2 regions of the Actinoplanes sp. NPDC051859 genome follow, and region 2 is predicted to be linked to the other one. Evidence: riboswitches for the same ligand, from Rfam matches in the RefSeq annotation. Region 2 holds a riboswitch; the other holds the start of a gene.
What was found. A riboswitch is a leader RNA that binds a small molecule or an ion and turns the genes downstream of it on or off. The one in region 2 is predicted to bind cyclic di-AMP.
Positions count from the first base shown of each region.

Region 1 (4,205 bases), on a different contig from region 2:
TGGAGCCAGGACCACCGACGGAACTCGGACCGTTGAGCGCGGGAGCGAGCAGCTCGAGGCAGCGTTCGAGCAGCACCGGCACATGCGTGCCGCGATGCTCCCCCATGTCGACTCCCATTGCCCCGCTCTTTCCTCGCGCGCCCCGCGACCGTTTGTTCCCGATCGGTGCCCGACCGTCTTCCGTACCGCCAGATCCCCATCCGCTCGTGCCCGTTGCCATCGGGCGCGCCCCACCGGACACACGCCTGGCACCGGGGAAGAGGCGCCAGGAGCGGGAGCGGCTGGAGATCTCGCAGTACGGCGGCAGCGACGTCCGGACCACCTCGGCGGCCGACAGGTGCCACGCCTACAGTCCGCCGGGCAGCACCCCCTCCTCGATATCGGCGAAGTCGTCCTCGCTCGCCGTGAGGTACTGCTCCCAGGACTGTTTGTCCCAGATCTCCACGCGTGTGCTTGCGCCGATCACCACCAGCTCGCGGTCGAGAGCCGCATATTCCCGCAGGTGCGCCGGGATGGTGACCCGGCCCTGCTTGTCGGGAATCTCGTCGTGCGCGCTGGCGAAGAACACCCGGCTGTAGGCCCGGGCGGCCTTGTTGGTGACCGGTTGGTCGCGCAGCTGCCCCGCGATCCGCTGGAATTCCGGCATCGGGAACACGTACAGACAGCGCTCCTGCCCCTTGGTGATCACGACACCTCCCGCCAGCTCGTCCCGAAACTTCGCCGGAAGGATGAGCCGACCCTTGTCGTCCAGGCGCGGGGTGTGTGTGCCGAGGAACATCGGCCCAACCCCCCTGCCCTGTGGCGCCGCTCCGTTGGTGCGGTGCGGTCTGCCGGTTCACTCGGGCCGGCAGGTCCTGCTTCCGGCCTGCCACTGCGCTCCACCTTACTCCACTTCCCTCCACTCGCAACCAGAATCGACGCGTCTGCGAACCGGATTCGCGGATGAATGCGCACGTCAGAAGCGGTGGAGCGGCAGTGGAGGGGAAAGCCCTTCCGATCATGGTCCACTTTCCGACAAGCCGCCCAGTCGGGCAGAAAACTCCGGAGAAAACGGGACCTTTTGCTCGCCTGCGACCCGCTCGGGGAGAGAAGTGGAGGGATCTTGTGGCGCGAAGTGGAGGGCTCCCCGACTCCCCGAGCAGTCGGACGCCAGGCAGGCGGCGGAGACGACGGTGGGGCCGTGACCCGAACCGGGTCACGGCCCCACCGAAAGTTGCCTTACTGCACTGCTTAACTGCGCGAACGTCAGGCCGCGAGGCGGCGTACGACGTAGCTGTTGCTCCAGATCTTGTGCTTGCCGACCGATGCACCCGGCTTGGGCGAGTCGTACATGTAGCCGCCGCCCGCGTAGATGCCGGCGTGGTAGCCGTGCGAGCCGTTGCGGAAGATGAGCAGGTCGCCCACCTTCTTGTTCGACTTGCTGACGGCCTTGCCGTAGTGCTGCTGCGAGTTGGCGCTGTGCGGCAGCTTCTTGCCGATCGCCTTCTTGTAGACGTACTTGGTGTAGCCCGAGCAGTCGAAGCGGTTGGGGCCCGAGGCGCCGAAGCTGTAACCAGCCCCGCGGTGCTTCTTCGCCTCGGCGAGGATGCGCTCACCGCTGCTGCTCTTGACCGTGATCTTGACCGGCGTGGACGCCACCGCGGCGTACGGCGTGGCGCCGACAGCACCCTCGAAGGAGGTGCGGAAGTAGGCCGTGGCGCCGGGCTTGTCGGTGAACTTCACGGTGCCGGCGTTGGCGCGCTTGCGGTCCCAGGTCTTCCACTTGCCGTTGACCTTGGTCTGGAGCCGGACCCAACCGCTGACCGACTTCTTACCGGTCTTGGGGTCGATCAGCGTCATGGTGATCGCGATCTTCCCGCCCCGCTTGACCGAGCGGGCGCTGTAGGACGCGGACACCTTGGGCTTGGCTTTGGCCGCGGCAGCCACGGCGGTGATCGGGGTGACGGCGGCCGCGGAGGCCGCCGGCGTGGCGATCAGCTGGCCGGCGCAGAGACACAGGCCCAGGGACAGTGCGACGGTTCCGGTGCCGGCAGACATGCGGCGGCCCCGGCTCGAACTGCGTTCGTGCACGGTAGAAGATTCCCTCCGGCACGCCTGCGAGGTTAGCTGTCGGGTTCGGGCGGGAAGGTGTGCCCGGTCGCCAGGTGGCGACTTCACCCCGAGGTCCGCCGGGTCTTGCGACCCGGAGCGGACCGGAAATGGGTCCCCCGTCCCTGCCCCCGTATGCCTTTATGGTTGTTCGCTTTCCTCGTGGTCGAACCGTCCGGACCGGGGCAGGGCTCGGCGTGATCCGGGCGGTGCGAGCGGTGGGCGGATGCTCACCGGCCCGTCCTTGCTACCGGATTTCTCGATCCACTGCGAGCCCTCTCAATGTCACTCCCCGTAATTGGCACAATGGACGGTGTCCGGTTTGAGATCTCCTCGTGACAAATGCCGCCACGTCATGTGTTCATGCGACTACTCACTGTCCAAAGTTACGGGTGAAACAGAACACAAATTTTTTGATGGCGCGTCTGATCATGGATGGGGGCAATGTCGGGCGAAAGCCATCTCACACCCCTCGACCGGGGGAAACACCACTCCGGACGCACATCCCGGCTCGGCCATTCGGCCAAACGCACGGCGACAGAGCGGCACCGCACTCGCCGCCACTCGACGTAGTGTCCGTTTCCGGTACCCTCGCAGCCGTGACGGACGGGAAAATGCCCTTGCGGGCCAAGGTCGCGACTTCGGTATCGCGCACGGCGGCGGCCCTCTCGCGGGCCGCGGGACGCGGCGACGGCTCGGTGATCGGCGGGTGGATCGGTCTCAAGATCGACCCTGACCTGCTGCGCAACCTGGCTGCCGGGCGGGCCATCGCGCTCGTGTCCGGCACCAACGGCAAGACCACGACGACCCGATTCGCCGCTGCGGCACTCGGCGTCCTCGGCCCGGTCGCCACCAACTCCTTCGGCGCCAACATGCCCACGGGGCACACTTCGGCGCTCGCGAAGGCCGGGGCCACCCCGTTCGCCGTCCTCGAAGTGGACGAGCACTACCTCGCCAAGGTGATCGACGACACCAATCCGCGGGTCGTCGCTCTGCTCAACCTCTCCCGCGACCAACTCGACCGGGCCAAGGAGGTGGCGATGATGGCGCAGCTGTGGCGCACCGCCCTCGCCGGCCACCCGGACGTGCACGTGGTCGCCAACGCCGACGATCCGATGGTCGTCTGGGCAGCCGTCGGCGCCCAGCACGTCGTCTGGTTCAGCGCCGGGCAGCGGTGGACCGACGACTCCTGGGTCTGTCCCGAGTGCGGCGCGCCGATCAAACGCGCGCACGGCGACTGGTGGTGCACCGGATGCGCGCTGCGTCGCCCGCAGGCGCAGTGGACGGTCGAGGACGAGGGCGTCCTCGACCCCAAGGGCGACTGGCACCTGGTCAAGCTCCAGCTCCCCGGTCAGGTCAACCTCGGCAACGCGGCCACCGCGCTGGCCCTGGCCGCCGAGTTCGGCGTACGCCCGATCGAAGCAGTCCCCCGCCTCGCGACCGTGGCCTCGGTGGCCGGCCGCTACGCCCAGGTCGACCGGGACGGGCGCAACATCCGTCTGCTGCTGGCGAAGAACCCGGCCAGTTGGCTCGAGGCGTTCGACATGGCCGAGGTCGCACCGACGCTGCTCTCCATCAACGCGCGCGACCCCGACGGCTTCGACACCTCCTGGCTCTACGACGTCGACTTCGCGCCGCTGCGGGGACGGCCCGTCCTGATCACCGGGGACCGGGCGTACGACCTCGCGGTGCGGCTGGAAGTGAACGAAGTGCCGTTCCGGCACGTTAGAACCTTCGACGAGGCACTCCGCGCCACACCGCCGGGCCGCCTCGAAGTAATCGCCAACTACACGGCCTTCCAGGACATCCGAGCGGAGCTAGACCGTGTCAACTGAGCACCTGCGCATCGTGTGGATCTACCCCGACCTGCTGTCCACGTACGGCGACCGGGGCAACATGCTGATCCTGGCGCGCCGGGCCCAGCTGCGCGGGATCCCGGTGGAGACCTATCAGGTGCGCTCCGACCAGCCGATGCCCGACTCCGCGGACATCTATCTCATCGGTGGCGGCGAGGACGGCCCGCAGGCGTTGGCTGCCCAGCGGTTGATCGCTGACGGCGGCATGCACCGCGCGGTCGCCCGGGGCGCTGCCGTGTTGACGATCTGCGCCGGTTACCA
Region 1 is NZ_JBITBX010000002.1:407,584-411,788, reverse strand. It holds gene rsmH (16S rRNA (cytosine(1402)-N(4))-methyltransferase RsmH) at 1-118, opposite strand, end outside; gene mraZ (division/cell wall cluster transcriptional repressor MraZ) at 347-778, opposite strand; gene ACIA1L_RS05875 (C40 family peptidase) at 1,246-2,037, opposite strand; cyclic di-AMP (ydaO/yuaA leader) riboswitch at 2,077-2,239, opposite strand; gene ACIA1L_RS05870 (MurT ligase domain-containing protein) at 2,703-3,923, shown strand; gene ACIA1L_RS05865 (type 1 glutamine amidotransferase) at 3,913-4,205, shown strand, end outside.
Region 1: it holds a riboswitch for cyclic di-AMP, as region 2 does, so the genes downstream of both, ACIA1L_RS05875 (C40 family peptidase) here and ACIA1L_RS18125 (coiled-coil domain-containing protein) in region 2, are expected to answer to the same signal.

Region 2 (4,205 bases):
ACGGGAGGTGCACGCAATCAAGGGCGTGAGCTTCGTCGCGTACAAGGGCGAGGCGATCGGCCTGATCGGCACCAACGGCTCCGGCAAGTCGACCCTGCTGCGGGCGATCGCCGGGCTGCTGCCGGTCGAGAAGGGTGCGATCTACGCGGCCGGCCAGCCCTCGCTGCTGGGCGTCAACGCGGCCCTGATGAACGACCTGCCCGGCGAACGCAACGTGGTGCTCGGCTGCCTGGCCATGGGCATGAGCCCGGACCAGGTGAAGGCCCAGACGCAGGAGATCATCGACTTCTCCGGCATCAACGAACGCGGCGACTTCAGCTCGCTGCCGATGCGGACGTACTCCTCCGGCATGGCCGCCCGGCTGCGCTTTTCCATCGCGGCGGCCAAGAAGCACGACGTGCTGTTGATCGATGAGGCGCTAGCCACCGGCGACGCGAAGTTCCGCAAGCGCAGCGAGCAGCGGGTGCGCGAACTGCGCGCCGAGGCAGGCACGGTCTTCCTGGTCAGCCACAGCGAGCAGTCGATCCGGGACACCTGCGAGCGGTGCATCTGGCTCGAGTCGGGCGAAATCCGCGGCGACGGCCCCACCTCGGAAGTGCTCAAGGAATACGAGGCGTACACCAAGCGGTAAGAAAAGGGCGGCCCGCGGGCCGCCCTTTCCGTCAGTCCCGCGTCAACGCATCGACAGATGCACGTGGTTGGTGTGATCGCTGCTCGGATCACCGTTGCCCCGTGTGTACGCCTGCCAGCCACTGCCCGGCAGCCAGATCTGCTTGAACCAGATCACGTACAGCACGCCCAGCCGATCGGCGTTGTTGACGAAGTACGTCGCCAGACTGTCGCCGTAGCTGCGGCTCTTGCCGGTGGCGACGCCGCCGAAGCCCTTCTCGTCCGCGGCGAAGTCGCAAGCCTTGCCGCGCGGATGCTCACCGCCGTCCTCCTCGGGGCGGTAGCACGACACGAAATGGGTGAAGCCGTCTTTTTTCGCCTCGTTCATGGCGTGCAGGGTGCGGGGCGAGATGCACCCGTTTGTCGTGGGGTCGTCCACGCTGCATCCCTCATCCGGCAGCCCACCGTTGGCGGTCCGCTGCACAGCGCCGGCCTCGGCACTGCTGCCGCTGAATCCACCGGTGCCACCGGCCGGCGCACCGACCGCCGCCAGCGCGTCCTGGGCCTGCTTCTTGCGCTTGGCCATGACGGTGACCTGCTTCTGCTGGTCGCCGATTTCCTGGCCGATCGCGACCTTGGCCTGCTCCTGCTTGGTGCGGGTGTCGGTCAGGTCCCGGATCGTGTGTTCCTGCTTGATCGCGACGGTCTCGAGTGTCGAGACGCGGTCCAGCATGCCGCCCGGAGTGCCAGCCGACAGCAGGGCGCTCATCGGTCCCAGCCGGCCGGTCCGGTACGACTGCCGGACGACGTCGTTGAGCGCGACTTTCTTGGGGCCGAGTTCGGCGTCGAGCTGTTTGAGGCTCGCGGTCAGCGCGGCCTCACGCTTCTTCGACTGGGCCAGCTTCTCCTTTGCTTCGACGAAGCCCTTGGAGGCGTCCTCGAGCTTGGTGCGCAGGGACTTGGAGCCACCTTCACTGCCCGGTGCGGCGAGCGGCGGGGGCGCGGCGGTGGCCGCGCCGGGGGCGGCGAGCGCCAGCCCCGAGGTGGCGACGAGGACCGCGAGCACGGTCGCCAATCGTCGCCGGAGCGGGTCGTGCCTCACGTACTTTCCTTCCGTCGGCCGCCGACCGGGTTAGCTGACGGGTTCGGGACGGAAGCGATCCCTACCGCTGCACGCAGCGGATTCACCCCATTACGTAGTGGGTCCCCGGCTCGCCTTTCGGCGATTAAGCGGCGGCTCCGTGATGGAACCGTGACGAAGACTACCCACGCTTTGTCAATATTGACAGGTGTCGCACCAAGCGCATTTATCCGACCACGGACGGTAAGAATGCGAGCGAGAGTGCAACGACTCACATTGATCTCGTGACACGGGCTTGACCAGCGGCAACCCATCGAGAAGTGACGCAAAGTCGTTGCGCGGTAACGCTTTTCCCGACCGCTCGGGCACTGATTCGAGGGCCGTCGTCAGGTAAGCTTTCCGCCGGTCACTGCCCGGAAGGCACTGCCCCCAAGGTGCCGGCCGACCACCGCTTAATCGCCGAAAGGCGAGCCGGGGACCCATCGCACCATGGGGTGAATCCGCCGAACCCGCGCGGTAGGGATCGCTTCCGTCCCGAACCCGTCAGCTAACCCGGTAGGCGGCAACACGGAAGGAAACTGCATGACGGCAAGACCCCGCCGGTGGCTGACGCTGGCCCTGGCACCACTCGTCGCGATCACCATGATCGTGACCCCGGCCGCCCCCGCGGCCGCGGCGCCCGGCGGTGGAAGCACGGCGACCCCGGACGACGGCGACGACAACCCGCTGCTCAACGACGTGCTCGACAGCACCGGCCGGCGCTTTCTGGCCGCCAAGGCCGCGGTCGAGAAATCGACCAAGGCCCAGGCCAACCTGGCCGTTCAGGTGAAGAACGCGGAAACTCAACGGGACAAACTGCGGCCCCAGGTGGGCGCCATCGCGTCCCAGCAATACCGCACCGGCGGCCTGTCGACACTGGGCTTCCTGCTCAACACCCGCACGCCCGGCGGATTCCTGGAGAAGGCGGTCTCGCTCGAGGAGATCAACGCTCTCAACGACGGCAAGCTCCGCCAGCTCACCGCCGCGATCAACCAGGTGGCTACCGCCAAGGCCCGCCTGGACCAGGAACTCAAAGCGCAGCAACAGAACCTGCAGGCGATGAAGAAGCAGAAAGAGTCCGCCGAGAAGGCCCTCAACCTGGTCGGCGGCGAACAGGTCACCGGCGGATTCGTGACCGCCGAGTCCAAGGTGGCCGCGGCTGCGCCGCGCAACGGGGACAACGAGTTCGCCCCCGAGGGCTGCAACGTCGACGATCAAACGACGGGCGGCTGCGTCACTGCCCGGACCATGCACATGTTCAAGGAAGTCAAGAAGGCCGGTTTCGGCCGTTTCGTCGGCTGTTTCCGCCCCGGCGGGCCGTTCGAACACCCCAAGGGCAGAGCCTGCGACTGGTCCCTGCAGAAGAGCGGATTCTCACCCTGGCACAACAGGGACACCCGCGAGTACGGCAACAACCTCATGGCGTTCCTCGTCCGCAACGCCGACCGATTAGGCGTCCTCTACGTCATCTGGAACAAGATGGTGTGGTTCCCGGCCACCGGATGGAGTTCCTATTCCGGCGACAGTGACCATACGGACCACGTACACGTCTCGATGCTGTAGCGAAAGCCCCCGCCTCCCTGGTCTGCACCGGGGAAGCGGGGGCTTCGTCGTGTGTGCCGTAGCTACTTGTTGTTCGCGCGGCGCACCGGCGCCCGACCGGCGGGCTGAGTCGGGGCCGGACCGGTCGGCGCAGCCGGCGGGATCGCCAGCACCACCGGCTTGACCTGGGTAACCGTGACTTCCTTGCCGTGGTGCAGCAGCTCCAGCCGGGCCGAGCCGCCGCCGTTGCGCAGCGAGTAGGTCACCTCTTCTGGCGAGACCTCGACCCGGACCCGCAGCCCCCGCCACAGCAGCGAGAACTCCAGGCTGTTGATCCGGTTTGGCAGCCGCGGCGAGAAGGACAGCTGGCCGTTGTAGTCGCGCATGCCGCCCAGCCCGGCGACCAGGGCGATCCACGAGCCGGCCAACGACGCCACGTGCACGCCGTCCCGCGCATTCTGGTGCAGGTCGTGCAGGTCCATCAGGGCCGCTTCGCCAAGATAGTCGTGCGCCAACTCCAGGTGGCCCACCTCGGCGGCCAACACCGCCTGAATACACGCCGACAACGACGAGTCACGTACGGTCCGCGCCTCGTAGTAGGCGAAGTTGCGGGCCTTCTCCTCCGGGGTGAAGGCGTCACCGCGCACGTACATCGCCATCACCAGGTCGGCCTGCTTGACCACCTGCTTGCGGTAGAGGTCGAAGTACGGGTAGTTCAGCAGCAGCGGGTACGCCTCCGGCGGAGTGTTCTCGAAGTCCCACTCCGCCAGCCGGGTGAAGCCCTCCGACTGCTGGTGCACCCCCAGCTCCCGGTCGTACGGGATGTGCACGGCGGCCGCCGCATCCCGCCAGGACGCCGACTCCTCGTCGTTGACGCCCAGCTTGCGGGCCAGGTCGGGATGCCGCTGGGCCGCATCCGCCGCGGCGAGCAGAT
Region 2 is NZ_JBITBX010000006.1:322,509-326,713, reverse strand. It holds gene ACIA1L_RS18130 (ABC transporter ATP-binding protein) at 1-631, shown strand, start outside; gene ACIA1L_RS18125 (coiled-coil domain-containing protein) at 674-1,711, opposite strand; cyclic di-AMP (ydaO/yuaA leader) riboswitch at 1,715-1,852, opposite strand; cyclic di-AMP (ydaO/yuaA leader) riboswitch at 2,130-2,268, shown strand; gene ACIA1L_RS18120 (coiled-coil domain-containing protein) at 2,273-3,292, shown strand; gene ACIA1L_RS18115 (glycoside hydrolase family 65 protein) at 3,355-4,205, opposite strand, start outside.